One region of the Clostridium paraputrificum AGR2156 genome, then DNA from elsewhere that is predicted to be linked to it. Evidence: riboswitches for the same ligand, from Rfam matches in the RefSeq annotation. Region 1 holds a riboswitch; the other holds the start of a gene.

Region 1 (10,223 bases):
ATCGCAATTATGTCTGTATATATTGATACCATCTTTATTGTATCTGCAAGAGTTTCTCCTTTAGATGCTGAAGTAGAATTGGGTTCTGAAAAACCTAAGATTTTACCACCTAGTCTCATCATAGCTGCTTCAAAGCTAAATCTTGTTCTTGTACTAGGCTCATAAAATAGAGTTGCTAAGATTTTCCCATCGCAAACCTTTGAGAACTTCTTAGGGTCTTGGATAATTTGATGTGCTAATTCAAAAATTTCGTCTAATTCCTCTAGGGATAAATCCATAGGGTCAATTAAGTGTTTGTTTATCATGTCTATCACTCCTTCTTAACTTCTCTGAGTTAAAATTAAAGGTTTATTTATATAATAAAAAGCCCTCCTTATGATAAGGAAGGCATAATAATCCTAATTAATCTTGGCAATTATAATACTTCCTTATTGATCTCACTGGACCAAATTAAAGGTTTTTCTTTTCGTTAAGAATAACACCAAAAGTAATAAATGTCAATGTAAATAATAGTATATATTTTTACTTATTAATGTTATTTTATAGCAACTGCCCTAACTAAACTTCCTTCCCCCTTTATCTTCAATGGAAATGCAATTACTTTAAATTCCTCTCCACCAACTAACATTTCTAAATTGCATAAGTTTTCAATAATAAATATTCTATTATTAAGTAACTTTTTATGTATAGTAAATGGATTTCTATCTGGAGATGGCATATCAAATCCCACCATCCTTATTTTCTTTTCTATAAATAAATCCACTAATTCTTCACTTATAATAGGATGATTCTCATAATAAGCATTAGTTCCATAATATTTCTCATATCCAGTAAATAGGATTACAATTTCCTTTTCATTTAATAAATCTTCATACTCTTTTTCTAATGTTATTAATTCTTTTCCTCTAACATCTATAATAACCCCTTCTCCCATAAAATTCTCTAAGGTATATTCACTTATATATTTACTACTATCTGTTAGATGCATTGGACAATCTAAATGAGTTCCAACATGCATACCTGATTTTAAAACAGAATATGTATACCCATCATTATCATATTTTTTAGTAAATTTAATAGATACCTCTTCATCTCCTGGATATACCAACATATTATTTTCTATTTCATAGGATAAATCAATATACTCCATTATTAAACCACTCCACATAATCAAAATCATCATAATACTTTAAATATGTATTTTCTCCCTTATATTCAAAAATGAATCCAAGAGAATGTCTACTTTCAAAACCTTTTATATAATATGTAGATTTAACTTCATCATATGGTTTATGTGTTAACATTACCTTATTCTTATAAGGTAAGTTATTAAATCTTTTTATAAGTTCATATGTACACCCATCTTTTTCTGTTGCTAATATGTATAAATTATTTTTATCAATTCTCTTTTTTCTTTCATCCCACTTTTCTTTTGCTAACTGGAAATTTTCATAATGCATAAAATTTATCTTTATATCCCCTAATTTTCCTATTGGATACTTGCTCCATTCTGCCTCTTCTAGCTCTAATGTAAGATAATAATCTAGCCTTTCTAAGAACTTAATAAAATCTTCCATAGAAAAATAAAGATTTACAGTTGGGGTATTAAATTTAAGTCCTAAATCATGAAGTATAAAACATCCGTTGCAATTATTTGAGATTAAAGTAAATGACTTATTTTTTAATTCTTCTCTTCTTCCCTTTAAATAAATCTCTCTCATTTCTTCTCTATTCTTTAAATTCTCATTCTCCACTCTCAATCCCCCCATAATTACTCATTTATTTTAGAATATCAGAAATCATATATGATATCTAGTATCCGTAACTCCAAACATCAAAGAAGAGTATTAACGAATTTAAACCGTTAATACTCTCTTTATTAATATTTCAGTACAAAATCACAAAGTAGATTATTATGCATAATTACTAATTTTTCGTTGAAAGGATTTAGATTCTTTATAAGCTCTATAATATTATGGTATATACTCTCTAAATACTTTTTTAAGTATTCTCTGCTATTTGTATATCCAATCTTATTAGGATCTTCAACATTTATTTTTATCTCTTTAATCTCCTCATTTATTCCTTCTAACGCCTTTACTACATCAGCTATAAAGTTATCATCAAATATACTCATATTTCCCATTAAGCCATATCTAACTTTGCTGGTAATACCCCTAAGGTTATAAATTTGATCCTCAAGCCTAACTGCATCAGCTTTACCCAATACCTTAATTAGCAATCCTTTTTCCATAATACCTACCTCTCTTCCTATTTATTGAAACTTTCAATAACTTCTATTAGTTTCTTCTTTAATTTATCATGGTCTATCTCTTTATAAACAGATTTTTCTCTAAATTTACTAAGAGAATCTGCAATTTGAAGAATCAAGATTAAGTCTAATATGTTTTTATCTTGTATGTGTTCTATCTTTTTTACTGATGATTTATGATACCTTACTAATAAAGCTACTTTTTCTATGTCATCATCTGATATTTCAAAAAAGTCACCTATATTATTTCTTATCCAATCAGCACCTGCTTGACTATGCTTTTTATCTATTTTCTTTATATCATGAGTAAGAGCTGATAAGTATAATATTCTTTCATCCCTATTGTCTTTATTAATAATATACTTCCTATATAACTTTAAAGCAATATCTCCAGTTAGCTTAGAGTGATAGTATCTATACTTCATAGCATCTTTATAGGTTATATTATTGCACTCATTCATAGTTTTCTTATATTCTTCCATACTTCTATCCCAAATGTCATAACTAATCTTTAAAATGCATTCTATAGATACTTCTTCAAACTTTTTCTTTGTACTCATCTCTTTCATCCTTTTTTATAGAAATTCCTCAAAATATAATATGCAGAAATATTATAAATGACTTAATAAAGAAAAAAGAAACTGCCTAAGCAGTTCCACATAAACTATTTACCATTAATTATAGAATTAACAAGGTCCATATCTATATTCTCTTCTAAAATATCACACAACTTATCATACTCATTCATCTTGTATTCTTTATAACTAACTTTTTCATGGCATTCAAGTTGGCTAACGTATTTATTTATAAAGGTATAGGCAAAGTCCTCTTCTTCAAATATTCCATGAAGATATGTTCCATATACATTTCTACTCTTCATGCCTAAAACTTCCCCAGCTTCTCCCTGTATCCATATAGATTTATCATCTAAACATTCACTTACTCCATTATGGATTTCATAACCTCTAACAACCAATCCTTCATTATTCTTTGCTTTAACCTGTCTAGTCTTCTTCTTTCCATTAAAAGTAGTAGCTAAATCTAATAATCCTAACCCTTTTACCTCTCTAGGACTTCCCTCTACCCCTAGAGGATCTTTAATCTCTTTTCCTAATATCTGATATCCACCACAGATTCCAAATATTATAGTATCACTTTTAGCTTTTTCTAGGATAATTTCACGGAATCCAGTTTCCTTTATAAAATTTAAATCTTCAATTGTATTTTTACTTCCTGGAATTATAATCATTTTAGCATTTTCAATCTCTTTTGGAGAATTTATATATCTTATGTTAATACCATTCATTGCTCTTAAGACATTAAAATCAGTAAAGTTTGACATATGAGGTAATCTTATAACCACCACATCAATACCTTTTCCCTTTTTATTAGATATCTTTTCTGTAACCCCATCCTCATCCTCAATATTCAATTCAAAATAAGGCATTACTCCTAATACAGGAATATTTATAAGTTCTTCAACTTGTTTCATTGCAGGTTTGAAAAATTCTTTCTTTCCCCTAAACTTATTAATTATTACGCCTTTAATTAAAGCCCTCTCTTCTGGAGGTAAAAGCATTATGGTTCCAACTATTGAAGCAAATACCCCACCTCTATCAATATCTGCAACTAATATTACAGGTGAATTAGAAACCTTAGCCATTTCTATATTTGCTATATCAGTTTCTCTTAAATTTATTTCTGCGCAGCTTCCAGACCCCTCTAAAACTATAAAATCATAGTCCTTAGATATATGGTCAAAGGCTTCCTTTGCAACACCTTTTAAATACTTATTTAAGTCCTTATACTTATAGCCATCCATTGTACAGTAAACTTTACCTCTAACAATAACTTGTGTTTTATTGTTTGCACTAGGCTTCATTAAAATTGGATTCATATATTCCTTAGGCTCTATTTCACAAGCTTCTGCCTGAACAACCTGTGCCCTTCCTATTTCATCTCCTTCTTTAGTAACAAAAGAATTTAAAGAAATATTTAAAGCCTTAAAAGGAGCAACATTATATCCTTTTCTTTTATAATATCTACAAAAAGCTGTTGCTAATGTACTCTTACCCACAGAAGATGCTGTTCCTAAAAACATTAATCTTTTAGCTTCCATACTATCACCCTATCTAATATCTAAAAATCCATGAGTTTCTGTAAGAATATTCTTCCCTGTTTCAAATTGAATTTTATTCTTAAACAATGGACCATCAAATACGAAAGTATGATATTCTCCATTTTCTCCACAAGGATCTGAACCAGTTGCCTTTATTCTTTCAACAACTTCTTTTGTTAAAACTTCGCCTAAAAACTCTGGTCCCATATCCTTTAGCCTTACATTCTTAATAACAGTTTTAAAGCCACTATCTATAAACTCATAAGTCAAAGCTTCTCTATCTTCAAGCCATAATGGAAATATAGCTTCCAACCCTACTGCTTCACATCTTTCAGTACACCAAGTTCTATGCGCTTCTAAATCTATATCTCCAAATACACAAGCATCTGCGCCTTGTTCCTTCCACTTCCTTAAAGTTTTTTCAAAGGCAGTCTTGTACTCTTCTCCCTGACACTTTATCATATCTAATTCTATTTCTAAGGACTTTGATACTTCATTTAATAAATGTTCTTGGATTCCATGAAACCAACTTCTACATACTTTTTTATCAACAGTTACTAATAAAGCTAATGGTGTATATCCTCCCTTTATCATTCTATAAAGAGAAAGTGTACTATCTTTACCACAACTATATGACATAACAAACTTTTTCATTATAATCTACCTCCACTTTTCTAAGGCATTTATCATAAACTTCTTTATATCCACTCCATAAACTTCTTTAAGTTTATCTTCTGATAATACATCCTTTGTCTTGCCTTTAGAAACTATATATCCTTCACTTAACATAATCACATCATCACTAAACATTTGAACAAGGTTTAAATCATGTAATACTCCAATAACAGTTTTTTGATTTTCCTTTGTCCATTTGTTTATATGTTCTAATATTTCTATCTGACACTTTAAATCCAAATGATTTGTAGGTTCATCAAGTAAAATAACATCAGGTTCCTGTGCAAAAACCCTTGCAAGATAAACTCTTTGAAGTTGTCCTCCAGATAGTTCATTTATAAGTTTATCTTTTAAATCTAAAATCCCTACATTACTAAGACAGTTTAATATTATTTCCTCATCCTTCTTAGAAAGTCTTGCGAATACTCCATCTATATGAGCATATCTCCCCAAAGCAACAGTTTCATAAACAGTATATGGAAAATATATTTGAGAGTTTTGACTCATAAGAGCCACCTTTTTTGCAAGCTCTTTTCTCTTTATACTTTTAACTTCTTTCCCATCTAAAAATATATTTCCTTTATAATCTATTAAGCTAACCATTGCCTTAAGCAAGGTACTTTTTCCACATCCATTTGGACCAACTATAGAAACATTTTGTCCCCTAGTTATATCTATATTAAAATCTTTTATAACGTCTTTACCATCATATCCACAGTATAAATTTCTAACCTTTAGCATAATATCACCTACTTCTTTTACTAAAATATAAGTAGCCAAAGAATGGTGCTCCTATAATTGCAGTTATTGCACCAACTGGTAATTCAGATGGACTTATTATAGTTCTAGCTACTAAATCTGTAAGAACCATAAAAGATCCTCCTAATAAAATACACATAGGTATAACTACTTTATGGTTTGATCCAAATATCTTTCTCACTAAATGCGGTACAATTAAATCTATAAATCCTATAGTTCCGCTTAAAGCTACAGCACTTCCTGTAAGCACTGCTGTTGAAAATAACAAATGTTTTTTTACTTTTTCAGTTTCAACTCCTATTGCTTTTGCTCCATCTTCTCCAAATGTTAAAATATCCATTTCCCTAGAATATCTTAATACAATAGATACTCCTACAATAAAGAATGGAAGCCCTACTAGCAAGTAAGACCATCCTCTCATGTTAAAGGAACCCATTTGCCACATGGTTATGGCCTCAATTTTATGAGTATTTAATGCTGAAATGGTAGTAAGCATAGCACTTGCAAAAAGTGAAAAAACCATACCTGATAAAATAATAGTATTATTAGACATACCTCTATCTACTCTATTAGCAAACAAAATAACCATAATCACTGTTAAAAGCCCTGATAAAAATCCTATAAAAGGTAATGCTAAATTCCCTATAAATGGAATTGATACCCCTAAAATTATATATATTCCTACACCTAAAGATGCTCCTGAGGACACCCCTAATGTATATGGTGAAGCTAAAGGGTTCTTAAGTATTGACTGCATAACTGCTCCACTTACTGATAGTGCTGCTCCTATCATAAAAGCAAGTAAAACTCTTGGAAATCTTACAACCCAGATAATCGCTACGTCATTACTTCCAACACCTTCAATTAAAGGAATAGAAAATAACTTGTTCCCAATAACTGAAATAATGTTGAATATATTAATATTGGAACTTCCAATGGAAGTTCCAATACATATCACTAAAAATGCTAGTGGTAGTGATAACCACAATAACATCTTTCTCTTTTTATTCATACTTGTCTGGATATACAGCCTTTGCCATTTCTTTTAATGCAGCTATAACATTTTGACTTGGACGTGATGTAGTATTCTTATCTAAAAGAAATATTTGATTATTCTTAATAGCAGTAACACCTTCCCATCCTTTTCTTTTAGCAATTGAACCTATTGGATCATCTAAAAATGCTTGGTTTGTTAAGATTACATCTGGATTAGCAGCTATAACTGATTCTTCACTTGGCGAAATCCAACTCTTTTCAGATTCAAATATATTCTTAGCTCCAATTATTGAAATAGCTTCATTTAAGAATGTATCTGAACCAAATGAACTAAGCTTTGAACCTGAACCTATTTCAAAGTAAACTTTTTTCTTATCAGTTATTGTATCTCCAATTGCTTTTATATCAGCAACTTCCTTTTTCATATCTTCAACTAATTTAGAAGCTTCCTTCTTTTTATCAACTAAGTTACCTATAAATTCAATATCTCCATATATTCCATCAAAACTTACGCTACTTGGAATATATACTACAGGTATTCCTGCATCTTTAACAGCTTGGAATGGATCCTCATCTCCAGCTTTATTATGTCCTGATGCAATTATTATATCTGGTTCTAATCCTATAATAGTTTCAGCATCTGGATTTCTAAAATTTATCTTTGGTATATCTTCACTTATTCCTTTAACATCCTCTGAATACTTATCTACAGCGACTAATTTATCAGCCATTCCCAACGCAACTAAAACTTCTGTATTAGATGGTGCTGTTGATATTATTCTTTCCACCTTGCTAGGCTTAGTAAAGTCATTTCCTTCTCTGTCTTGCATTGTTACAGCCTTATCTGAGCAACCTACTAATAATGTTAGTAACATCATAGTAGATAAAATAAGACCTGTTAGTTTTTTTGTTAGTTTCATTTTTTAATCCCTCCATTTACATTATGGGGTTTTGAATTGAAAACATAGGATAAAAAAATGCATACCCATAAGGTATGCATATACATTCTACTTTTTTGTACAATAAGTAAAATGACCTACGTACCCTATAATTCCACCCTCAGAGAATAATAGTACCATCGTTATTAGGCAGGTCTCCCGACTTAACTTCATCCGCAATCTAACCTTCCCACATAAATAATTATGCAGTGGCTTAACTAGATTTTGTCCATTTCACGGTTACTGGGGTAGTTGAAGATTTACACTCCATTCCCTATTAAGTAAAACACCTAAAACAAGTCAATTCCTAATAATTATAGTTAAAGGCTTATATTTTGTCAATTAAATATACTTAGATATGGTACATATCCTTTTTCATGACTACCTGTAAAGGAATCTGTCCTATGGTCACAAGTTATTCTTATATTTATCCCCTTCAGATTTAATAAAGGAAAAAGAAGCTCATTTTTAACTTTTTCTAAAAACTGTATTTTGCCTTTAAAATCTTTTCTATGAGAAAGCTCATCAAATCCATTTACATGTAAAATAATATTATTAGCTTTTGGAAGCCACTCTAATACACCTTCTAGTTTATTATGCAACGCGCTGTTCCACTCCCCTGTAGCTCCTTTAGGTTGAACAACTATCATTCCTAAAGCCTTTCCCATACCACAAATTAAATCTATTCCTCCGATTAACACTGATTCCTTATTATACTTCTTCAATTTCACCTCACCCGAGGCCCCCCAAGGCCAAAGCATTAATCCTTCTAAATCCCTATCTTTGAAAAATTCATAGGAGTAATTAATTATATTCCTTAATCTTTTATTTTCAGGCATAATTTCTTCTACTTTTTTACCCACACTAAAATGCGGTGGGTTAAGCTTTTCCTGTACAATCTCATTTAAAAGAAGTAAATTCTTATATTGGTAACATGGATAAAAATATCCACCTTCTACTTTTAATTCTTTTAAAACTTCTCCTATATTTTTATCTAAATCTCCACCAGTAAAATCTTCTAGTATTCCATTATTAACCTTAATTATATTGCACCTATAAATACCACTTCCACCTTTTATTTCTATCCCCCTATTTAAAGCTTCATAAAAGGCCCTTTCTCCGATATCTACCTTAGAACTATCGTAACCAAGCATTTTAAAAATACAGTTTAAACTATCTAAATCCTTTCCTTCCACTGAAAAGTCTTCTTTCATTTCAGTATAATTTAACTTCATATCTCCAAAAAGAAGTTTTTTAAAGGAATGTCCCTCAAGACACTCCTCCATAAATCCATCTAGTATAATCAATATATCTTTCATTTATTAAATACCTTTCTTAGAGCATATATAAGTTTCTCATTTTGCCCTCTAGTTCTTACAGCAACCCTATAGTAATCAGAACCTAACCCTATATAATTACTACAGCTTCTTATAATTATTCCATGCTTAATAAGTTCTTCTTTTAAATTAATATCTATTCTAGTCTTAAAAAATATAAAGTTAACTACCCCCTCAAAGACCTCTAATTCTTTAAACGTACATAACTCATTATATAAAAATACTTTTTCATTTTTTATAAAATCTATTGAATTTTTCTGGTATTCTCTTTCTTTCAACGCGACTATTGCTCCAGTTGAAGCAACTGTATTTATAGACCATGGCACAGAAACCTTGTTAATCTTTCTAATAAATTCAGCGTTTCCTGTAATTCCATAACCTACTCTTATGCCAGGAAAACTAAAAAACTTTGTAAGAGACTTAACTATAATAAGATTTTCATACTCTTTACACATGTCTATTAAAGAGTATCTACTTTTATCTTCTATAAAATCTAAAAATGACTCATCTATAACAACCTTAGTATTGGAAGATTTATTTAACACTTTAATTAAAAACTCCTTAGATACTAACTGCCCTGTTGGATTATTAGGATTACAGATGAAAAGCATATCCATACTTTTATCTATAGCTTCTAAAAATCCATCATCTAACTTAAAATTTTCCCTATTTAATTTATAATAAACTATTTCTCCATTAATAGCCCTTATACCATCTTCATATTCAGAAAAGGTTGGAGCTGGAATAAGAACCTTTTTAGGATTTAGCCCTCTAATTACATTAAATATAACCTCAGCTGCTCCATTACCTAAAAGTATATTATTATAATCAATACCTTCATATTCAGAAATACCCATTCTCAAATCGTGATAAGTTATATCTGGATACCTTTCTATTCTGTCTAAAGATTTAATCATTTCTTCCTTAACTTTCTTAGAAATTCCTAAAGGATTTATATTAGCAGAAAAATCTATAATCTCTTTTTCACAAACATTATATTTTCTACATATCTCTTCTACATTTCCACCGTGTCCTAAGTTCATTATATTAACCCTCCAAGAACTATTATAATAAGTCCAACACTAAATCCTAATAAAGTAACTACTAATAAAATATTATTTGTCTTA
Region 2 (10,223 bases), on a different contig from region 1:
TAGTTCAACATACAGAATTAGATCATAGCGGATCTTTAACTAAGCTTTTAGATGATTATCCAGAAGCTACAGTTTTAGGAACAAAAGCTGCTATTAATTATTTAAAAGAAATTTTAAATAAGCCTTTTAATTTTAGAGAAGTTAGTGAAGATATATCTTTAGGAAAGACGACGTTACAATTTATAAAAGCTCCTAATTTACATTGGCCAGATACTATGTTTACCTATGTAAAGGAGAATAAGTTCTTATTTACATGTGACTTTACTGGGTGTCATTATTGTCCAGAAGGTACAGTTTTAGAAGTTGGTGGAGATGACTACTTAGCTGAAATGAAGTACTACTTTGATTGTATTATGGGACCATTTAAGCCTTTTGTTTTAAAAGCTCTTGATAAGATTAAGGACTTAGATATAGAAATGATAGGAACAAGCCATGGACCAATTCATAAAGGAGAAGATATAAAGAAATATTTAGATTTATATAGAGAATGGTCAACAGAGGAACCTATAGATTCTAAGAAAGTTGAAATATTCTATATTTCTGCTTATGGAAATACAGAAGCAATGGCCAAGTATATTAGTGAAAAACTTAACGAAAAAGGATATAAGGCTGGAGTTCATGAAATAACTTCAATGAAAATTGAAGATTGTATTGAATTAGTTGAAAAGTCAAAAGGATTCATGGTAGGATCACCTACAATAAATGCGGATGCAGTTAAGCCAGCTTGGGATTTACTATCACTTGTTAATCCAATAGTAAATAGAGGAACAGTAGCTATGGCATTTGGTTCTTACGGATGGGGTGGTAACGCAGTTCCAATGCTTACAGATAGAATGAAGTCTTTAGGATTAAAGGTTGTAGATCCAGGATTTAGATTTAAATTTGTACCAGCTGAAAAAGAGTATAAAGAAGCTGACGAGATGATTGAAAAGTTTATAGAGAATATGTAGCAGAGACTGCCCTATGGCAGTTTCTTTTTAATTTATAGAGAAGCATATTAGTTAATTTATTCATTTTCTATTTAACTTACCATATGTTTATAATATAATACAATGGATATAATAACTTTTGTAAAGCGAGGTATAAAAAATGGAAGATAGAGAAATAATGTCTTTTAGAGATGAAGATGGAAATAAAGTTGATTTTGAAGCGGTAGCTAGAATATATGTAAAAGAGCAAGAATATTTATTATTAGCGCCTTTAGATGAAGAAAGTGAAGATGTATTTATCTTTAGAGTTGATAATGTAGATGGAAAAGAAGAACTCAATCTTGTAGAAGATGATGAAGAGTTCTTAGCAGTAAAAAAAGAATATAAAAAATTATTATATTAATAAGGGGAGAGTTTTACTATGCAAACAACAGAAATAATAGAATTTTTAGAGGAAAATGGATTATCTGAAATTGAAGAAATTAAAATAGAAGATAATTTTGTGGTTTTAAAATTTTATTATGATTTTGATAAAGATGAAATACTTGCAGCAAGAGCATATGCTAATGAAGAAAGTGATTTAGAAGAAGAGAGCGATGAATGGTATCGTGATTGGTATTTATCATATTTATCTGATATTGCTAAAGATAATGTTGAAGGCATTGTAGAGGATTTAGGAGATGAGCTTGAATTTTCAAGTAAGATAAAAGAAGTTGAAATTGATGTTAATAATGCAGACTATATGAAGTTTGTTGCTATCTTGTGTTCAGAGGATTTTGAGGAAGATTTGGAAGAAACTTTAAACGATTACTTATAGTAAATAATTTCTATTGAAATGAAAAAAAAGTGTGCTATAATAGAGTCATAAGAAATCCTGAGATGTGCGCCTAGCTTATCATATTCAACCTACATATGATAAACGGGATTTGCAACAGTTTTTATGGATGTCGGGCTTCATTTAATTCACAATTTTGTGGCAGAAGATGGCAAAAGTAGAGTGAGCTTAACCCACCTGCGAGGAGCAGGTCTGAATATATAAGCAAACGGCATGTTGGGACTTAGTATTGACTTTAAATACCTCAATAATTTTATTATTGAGGTATTTTTTATTCATTTATTATTTAGATATTTAGGCCGTTAATCTTCGAGGTTCAAAGTATTTTTTATGTTTCCTCTTATACCTTATGTAAATGTAATGCTGATAGAGTGCTACGTGCTTGTCCAACTTTTGAGATAAGAGAATACAAATTCTATTAGTTGGGGAAAGGAACTTTAATAATATATTTAAAAATAATTTTTCGCGTTTAATTATTTTTGATAGCTTATGTACTTTCATAATATCACCTCTTTTTCCAAAATTCGTAAGTTTTCCTTATTTATTATTATAACATGCCCCGAAAAAATGTAAAATTATTTCATGCAACATTAAGTGACAAGAATTAACAAAAGTAAATTAGCAAAGGTTTTCTTAAAGAAGAATTAACTAGTATCTACAATAATAAAAGTATTTTAAATACGAAATTTGGCGAAAATATTAATAGGAAATAACAGAAAGTAAGATAAAGTTAAGAAATATTAACCTTGTGAAAGGTTGATAATATAGAGAATTATAGGTAAAATAAGCTTAAGAAGTAACAAAGGAGTTGTAGTAATGGATATAGATTCAATGAAAATAGAAGAAGTAATAGAACACATAAATATGCTTTATAAAAAGAGCCAAGAAGAAGGTTTGTCAGATAAGGAAAAGGAAATCCAACAAAAGCTTAGAAGAAGATATATTGATAATGTTAAAAGGAATTTTAGAGTACAATTAGATGGGATAGAACTTAATAAAAAATAAAGGGTGATGGGGATTGTCAGTAACAGTTGAAAAACTAATTAAAGATTTTGACTTAGAGGTTTTAGTAGAAGGAAAACCTAATGAGCTTATAACCGTAAACGATATAAATAGGCCAGGGCTTCAACTTGCGGGATTTTATAATTATTTTGCGCCTGAAAGATTACAGGTAATAGGCAAGGCTGAATGGAGCTTTTTAGATGATATGCAAGTTGAGTTTAGGAAGAAAAGACTAAATAAGTATTTTACATTTCCTATGCATTGCATAATTATGTCTAGAGGTCTTGAACCGCATGAAGAGTTAATTAATGCTGCAAATAAGAAAAATATATGGGTGCTTAGAAGTGATTTGGTTACTACAAAGCTTATGAGTAATTTAACTATCTATTTATCAGATAAGCTAGCACCAGAAACACGTCTTCATGGGGTTTTAGTAGATGTATCAGGTATTGGTATATTAATTACTGGAGAAAGTGGTATAGGTAAGAGTGAAACAGCGTTAGAGTTAATTAAAAGAGGACATAGATTGGTTACAGATGATGCTGTTGATATAAAAGAAATTGATGGGGAACTAATAGGATCATCTCCAAGTATAACTAGAGGTATGTTAGAGGTTAGAGGAATTGGAATTATAGATGTACCAGCTCTTTATGGTATAAGTTCTATTCTTCTAAAGAAAACAATAACTTTAGTAATGCATTTTGAACATTGGAAAGATGATAATGATTATGATAGATTAGGAAATAACTTTGATTATATGGATATATTAGGTGTACCAGTTAGAAAGTTAACTGTACCAGTAAGACCAGGTAGAAATATTGCTGTAATTATTGAAGCAGCAGCAGTAAACTATAGATATTCATTAATGTCTAATGTTTCTGCTGTAGATATAATAGAAAGCAGAATGAATTTAGTTAGCGATAAGTAATAAGTTTATCCCTATCTTTCAATATAAAAATTGAGGATAAGGGATAAACTATTTCTATATATTAAAGGAGGCTATAAAGTATGAGCAAAAATGAAAAATGCGCATGGGAAAAATATGACGAACAAGGTATAAAGGAGATATTTGATTTTAATGAAGGATATAAGAACTTTATGTCCCTATGCAAAACAGAAAGAGAATGTGTAAAGGAAACTATTAGAATAGCTGAAGAAAATGGCTATAAGAATTTAGATGATGTTATTAAAAATGGTGAAGCTTTAAAGGCTGGAGATAAGGTTTATGCAAATAATATGGATAAAGCTATAGCTTTATTTATAGTTGGTGAAAGACCTATGGAAGATGGAATGAAGATTTTAGGGGCACATATAGATTCTCCAAGATTAGATTTAAAGCAAAATCCATTATATGAAGATACTGACCTTGCCCTTTTAGAAACACATTATTATGGTGGCATAAAGAAATATCAATGGGTTACATTACCTTTAGCTATACATGGGGTAGTGTGTAAGAAGGATGGAACTAAGGTTGATATAGTTATTGGTGAAGATGATAATGATCCTGTAATAGGAATATCAGACCTTCTAGTTCATTTAGCACAAACTCAACAAGAAAAGAAGGCTAACAAGGTAATTGAAGGTGAAGATTTAAATGTACTTGTTGGAAGTATTCCATTAAAGGGAGAAGAAAAGGATGCTGTTAAGGCTAATATCTTAAAGATATTAAATGATAAGTATGGAATAGAAGAAGAAGATTTCTTATCAGCAGAACTTGAAATTGTACCAGCTGGTAAGGCAAGAGATTATGGTATTGATAGAAGTATGGTTATGGCATATGGTCATGATGATAGAGTATGTTCATACTCTTCACTTATGGCAATGCTAAAAGTTGATAAAATAGATAAAACTTGTGTTTGTCTTTTAGTTGATAAAGAAGAAATAGGCAGTGTTGGTGCTACAGGAATGCAATCTAAATTCTTTGAAAATACTGTTGCAGAAGTTATGGATAGAGTAGGAGATTATTCTGATATAAAACTTAGAAGAGCATTAAAGAATTCTAAGATGTTATCTTCAGATGTTAGTGCTGCTTTTGATCCTAATTATCCATCAGTAATGGAAAAGAAGAACTCTGCTTATTTTGGTAAGGGATTAGTATTCAATAAGTATACAGGTTCTAGAGGTAAGGGAGGATGTAATGATGCTAATCCAGAGTTCATAGCAGAGCTTAGAGCTATTATGGATAAGCATGATGTTGCATTCCAAACAGCTGAATTAGGAAAGGTTGACCAAGGAGGCGGTGGAACAATCGCTTATATCTTAGCTAATTACAATATGGAAGTTATAGATTGTGGTGTTGCTCTTCACAACATGCATGCTCCTTGGGAAGTTGCTAGTAAGGTTGATATATATGAAGCTATGAAAGGTTATTACGCTTTCTTATTAGAGGCTTAATTACAAAGAAACTGCTCAAATTTGAGTAGTTTCTTTTTTGGTTAAAAATTATAGGTGGTATTTTAGATAAGCTTGACAAAAGAATAAATTTAAAGATAGACTAATATAGTAATATATGGTTTTAATATAGAAAATTAAAAGGGAATGTGGTTAGAATCCACAACAGCCCCCGCTACTGTAAAGGATACGAAATCTCAAAGATCACTGAATTTATTTTGGGAAGATGAGAAAGTAGGGTTGAAGCCTTGAGTCAGGAGACCTGCCATATATTAATATCACAAATTTATTTCGGCGGGAGATAAAGTGTGGTGGAAGCAAGAGCATAGTGTAATGAGTACTATGTATTTTTGTGATGCTACTACAAGGACTCCCAATAAGGAGTCCTTTCTTTATTTTCTTCCAAGAAAGAGGAGGAGAAGAAATGAAAAAACTATTATCAAAAGTAATAGCAGTGATATTTGTATTTACAATGTTATTTGCATTACCAACACAAAGGATAAGTGCAGCAGAAAAAGTGGATTATAATAATGCACTTAATACAACTATACAAAAGTATATAGAAAAATTTAAAAATGGATTCTCAAGCAATATAACATGGGATTCATGGGCAATTATAGGACTAGCTAGATCAGATAAAGAAGTTCCAAAGGAGATTTTTGATACTTATTACAGCAAGGTAGAGGCATTTGTTCAAGATAAAATATCAAACAATCAAAAAATGTCAGGTGGAGATTTAGCAAAACTAATTTTATCAGTATCAGCTATTGGACAAGATCCTAGAAATGTAGCCGGAAATGACTTAATAGATATAGTATGGCATCAAGATGGAATTTTAAATGAATACTATACATCATTAGCATACGTGTTAATAGCTGTAGATTCTAAAAATTATCAAGAACCTAAAGATGCCTTAAATACAAGAGATAAGATGATAGAGGCGCTATTATCTTATGAATTAGATAATGGTGGATTTGGATGGGGAACACCTGAACCAGATAGTACTGCAATGGTATTACAAGCTTTAGTAAAACATCAAGATAGGGAAGATGTAAAAAAGACAATGAATAGGTCATTAGTAATTCTATCAGAGCTACAAACAGAGACCGGTGGATATGTTTCATGGGGAAATGAGAATTCAAATAGTGTAGCTCAAGTTATTACATTCTTAACTGCTTTAGGAGAAAATCCAACTACATCAGAAGCATTTGTAAAGGGTGAAAATAATCTACTTGGTAATTTAATAACCTTCTACACCGGTAATGGAGAGTTTAAGTATATTCATTCAGATAGTGGAGCAAATGGAATGGCAACAGAGCAAGCTTTATATTCATTAGCTTCTTATGATAGGTTAGTAAATGGAAAAACTTCTTTATATGATATGACAGATGTTATTAGTACGACAGATTATTTAAATATTGTTAAGGAAGTTAATTCAAGAATTGAAACTTTACCAGGGATAGAAGCAATTTCTTTGGATAATAAAGAAGAAGTAAATTCTATATTAGCTAAGTTTAATTCATTACCAGAAGAATATAAGATACAAGTTATTGGAAAAAGTAAACTAAATTCTGCATCATCAAAGATAGCTGAAATACAAGATACTATAAATACAATTAATAGTGACATTTGGGATAAAATTAATCCTGAAAATGTATCCTTAGAAAATAAAAAGGATGTTTTAGACATTATCAGTAGATACGAAGCTTTAAGTGATAAAGATAAGAAATATATTGTTGGATATGATGAAGTTTTAGCAGCAAAGGCTAAGATTGAAGCATTAGAAAAAGTAGAAGTTGAAAACAAGGAAGAAGGAAAAGAAGGTAACTCTTCATATTCAGAAGTTGTACAAACTGGAGATACTTCGAACTTTGGCTATTTATTTGCAGTCTTAATATTAAGTGGAGCAGTAATGATTTATAGCAAGAAGAAGGAAGTAAAAGAGGCTTAGAATATGAAAAAATACTGGAAGAGTATTCTAATATGTATTTGTTTAGCAGTAGCTGTTTTTATTGGAGTTAAAGGGTGTAAAATTGAAGTTCCTAAGGATAATACAACAGTAGAAAGTTCTGTTGAGAATAGTTCTGCTAATGAAGAAAAAGAATATTCTACAAAGGTCGAAGAAGGTAATAGCAATATAAAAACTGAAGATAAAGTGGGAGAAGAAAAAATTCCTTCTACATCACAGGTAAAAGATGAAGATAAAAAAGAACCCGAAAAGCCAAATCATATTATAACAGATAAAGGTGAAAGTACCGATATTGTAAAGGATGAGAAGAGGTATGTTACCATTTCTATTAGATGTGATACTATATTAAACAATATGGATAAGTTTAATATGGACAAAAAGGATTATATTAATAATGGTGTAATATTATCATCAACTAAGATAGAGCTAGCGGAAAGTGATAAGACAGTATTTGATATTTTATATAGGGTGACTAGGGGAAAAAGGATACCTATAGATTATAGTGGAAATAAGGAGAGCGCCTATATAAAAGGTATTAATCATATATATGAGTTTGATTGTGGCAAGCAAAGTGGCTGGATGTATAGGATTAATGGAATTTTTCCTAACTATGGAGTAGGACACTACAAATTAAATGGTGGAGAGAATATAGAGGTTTTATATACTTGTGATTTAGGATATGACATAGGTGGAGGATATTAAGATTTGAAAGGAGAAATCAGGATGAAAGATACATTTTTAACATATCATCCAATAATTAATTTTACTTATTTAATAGGGGTGATATTGCTTTCAATGTTTTTTATGCATCCTGTTTTTCTCATAATATCTTTAATTAGTTCTATACTGTATTCAATAAAACTTAAAGGTGTAAAGGCATTAAGATTTGATTTGTTATATATGCTTCCTACGCTTTTATTTTTTGTAGTTATAAATGTATTATTAAATCATAGAGGAGCTACAATACTTCTTTACATAAATGATAAAGCACTTACTTTAGAAGGGATAATTTATGCTGTATGTTCATCAGTTATGTTTATATCAGTTATAATCTGGTTTAGTTGTTATAACAAAATAATGACATCAGATAAGTTTATATATTTATTTGGAAGGGTTATTCCATCAGCATCTCTTATATTTTCCATGGTTTTAAGGTTTGTACCAAGAATTAAAGAACAAATAAAGGTAATATCAAATGGACAGAAGTCAATGGGGAGAGATGTTACTCAGGGAAACCTATTTCAAAGGATTAGAAGTGGTATGAACATATTATCAATATTAGTTACCTGGATATTGGAAGATTCAATAGATACAGCAGATTCAATGAATGCTAGAGGATATGGACTAAATGGAAGGACAAGTTTTTCAATATATAGACTTGATAAGAGAGATAAGATTATTTTGTTAATAATAGTTTTGTTTATAGGAATAGTTTTAGTTGGAGGAATAGCAGGGGTAAATAGAGTGGTATTTTTTCCAACTATAAAATTAGCAAGGATAAGCAAGCTTAGTATAATATCTTATGTAGCTTATGGATTATTATGCTTAATACCAATAATTTTAGATGCGTTGGAGGAATTAAAATGGAAATTATTAAAATAGAAGATTTAAGTTTCTCATATTCGACTCAAGAAAAAAAAGCTCTTAAAAAAGTAAACTTAATAATAGAAGAGGGAGATTTTATTGTTGTATGCGGCAAGTCAGGATGTGGAAAGAGTACTTTACTAAGACATTTTAAAACTCCATTAACACCTCATGGTAGTAGACAAGGAAATATATTATATAAAGGTCAAGTTTTAGAATATGTGGACAACAGAACCCAAGCATCAGAAATAGGTTTTGTACTTCAAGATCCAGAAGGACAAATAGTAACAGATAAGGTATGGCATGAATTAGCTTTTGGGCTAGAAAGTCTAGGATATGACAATGAAACAATAAGATTAAAAGTTTCAGAGATGGCAAGCTATTTCGGAATACAAGAGTGGTTTATGAGGGAAGTAACAGAATTATCGGGGGGACAAAAACAGATATTAAATTTAGCTTCTATTATGGCGATGAATCCTAAGGTTTTAGTTTTAGATGAACCTACTTCACAATTGGATCCAATTGCATCATCAGAATTTTTAGAAACTTTAAAGAAAATAAATAATGATTTGGGAGTTACAATAATTATTTCGGAACATAGATTAGAAGAGGTGTTTCCTATGGTAGATAAGGTAGTCGTTATGGAAGATGGAGAAATTATAGCTTATGATGAGCCATCTGATATAGGAAATGTTATTACATCTTTATTACCAGTTCCAATGAGGGTAGCAATATCTTTAGGTGAAAAAAGAGGTTTACCTATTACAGTTAGAGAAGGCAGAAGATATCTTGATAGTTTATTTAAAGGAAAAGACTTAAGATATAAATCCTTGAATAAAATTTCTAAAAGAAGAGAAGATTCAGTATTAGAAATTAAAGATATATGGTTTAAGTATGATAAGAAGGGTGAAGATATTTTAAAAGGCCTGTCTTTTGAAGTATATGATGGAGAGATATTTTCTATAGTTGGAGGTAATGGGACAGGAAAAAGTACAACTTTATCAGTTATTAGTGGTTTGAATAAACCTTATAGGGGAAAGGTGATACTTAAAGGAAAAGAAATTAATAAGTATTCTTGTAGGGAGTTATTTAATAAAAACCTATCAGTACTTCCACAGAATCCTAAGTCTATCTTTGTAAAGAGTACAGTTAAATTAGATTTAGAAGAAACTTTGCTTTATGAGAATATTAATAAGTTAGAATTAAATAAAAAGATAAAAGAAGTATCAGAGTTGGTTGGTATAGAACATCTTTTTGATATGCATCCTTATGATTTGAGTGGAGGAGAAAAACAGAAGGTAGCCTTAGCAAAGATATTACTTTTAGAACCTAAAATTCTTTTGTTAGATGAGCCTACAAAGGGATTAGATAACTATTACAAGATAAAGTTAGGGAACATATTAAAGGAGTTAAATAAAAATGGAACCACAATAATAATGGTTACTCACGACATCGAATTTGCAGCTATGTATTCAGATAGATGTGGAATGTTTTTTAACGGTAATATGACTTC

Evidence for each region. Region 1 has a riboswitch for cobalamin ahead of G594_RS0108400 (ABC transporter substrate-binding protein). Riboswitches for the same ligand answer to the same signal wherever they lie in the genome.
Region 2: linked by a shared signal. The riboswitch ahead of G594_RS0100540 (prenyltransferase/squalene oxidase repeat-containing protein) and the one ahead of G594_RS0108400 (ABC transporter substrate-binding protein) in region 1 are both predicted to bind cobalamin.

What each region holds. Positions count from the first base shown of each region.
Region 1 covers NZ_AUJC01000007.1:87,548-97,770, forward strand. Annotated here, with positions in the region: gene pyrB (aspartate carbamoyltransferase) at 1-305, opposite strand, end outside; gene G594_RS0108360 (cyclase family protein) at 536-1,150, opposite strand; gene G594_RS0108365 (DUF1919 domain-containing protein) at 1,137-1,754, opposite strand; gene G594_RS0108370 (hypothetical protein) at 1,880-2,254, opposite strand; gene G594_RS0108375 (HD domain-containing protein) at 2,272-2,832, opposite strand; gene G594_RS0108380 (cobyric acid synthase) at 2,937-4,391, opposite strand; gene G594_RS0108385 (Dph6-related ATP pyrophosphatase) at 4,401-5,048, opposite strand; gene G594_RS0108390 (ABC transporter ATP-binding protein) at 5,052-5,807, opposite strand; gene G594_RS0108395 (FecCD family ABC transporter permease) at 5,812-6,837, opposite strand; gene G594_RS0108400 (ABC transporter substrate-binding protein) at 6,830-7,741, opposite strand; cobalamin riboswitch at 7,892-8,068, opposite strand; gene G594_RS0108405 (hypothetical protein) at 8,098-9,078, opposite strand; gene cobD (threonine-phosphate decarboxylase CobD) at 9,075-10,139, opposite strand; gene cbiB (adenosylcobinamide-phosphate synthase CbiB) at 10,139-10,223, opposite strand, start outside.
Region 2 covers NZ_AUJC01000001.1:115,631-125,853, reverse strand. Annotated here, with positions in the region: gene G594_RS0100570 (FprA family A-type flavoprotein) at 1-950, shown strand, start outside; gene G594_RS0100565 (DUF1292 domain-containing protein) at 1,090-1,332, shown strand; gene G594_RS0100560 (hypothetical protein) at 1,351-1,746, shown strand; RNA gene ssrS (6S RNA) at 1,798-1,991, shown strand; gene G594_RS0100555 (DUF896 domain-containing protein) at 2,581-2,769, shown strand; gene hprK (HPr(Ser) kinase/phosphatase) at 2,783-3,694, shown strand; gene G594_RS0100545 (aminopeptidase) at 3,775-5,160, shown strand; cobalamin riboswitch at 5,260-5,441, shown strand; gene G594_RS0100540 (prenyltransferase/squalene oxidase repeat-containing protein) at 5,582-7,108, shown strand; gene G594_RS19430 (DUF4430 domain-containing protein) at 7,112-7,828, shown strand; gene G594_RS0100530 (energy-coupling factor transporter transmembrane component T) at 7,850-8,728, shown strand; gene G594_RS0100525 (ABC transporter ATP-binding protein) at 8,710-10,223, shown strand, end outside.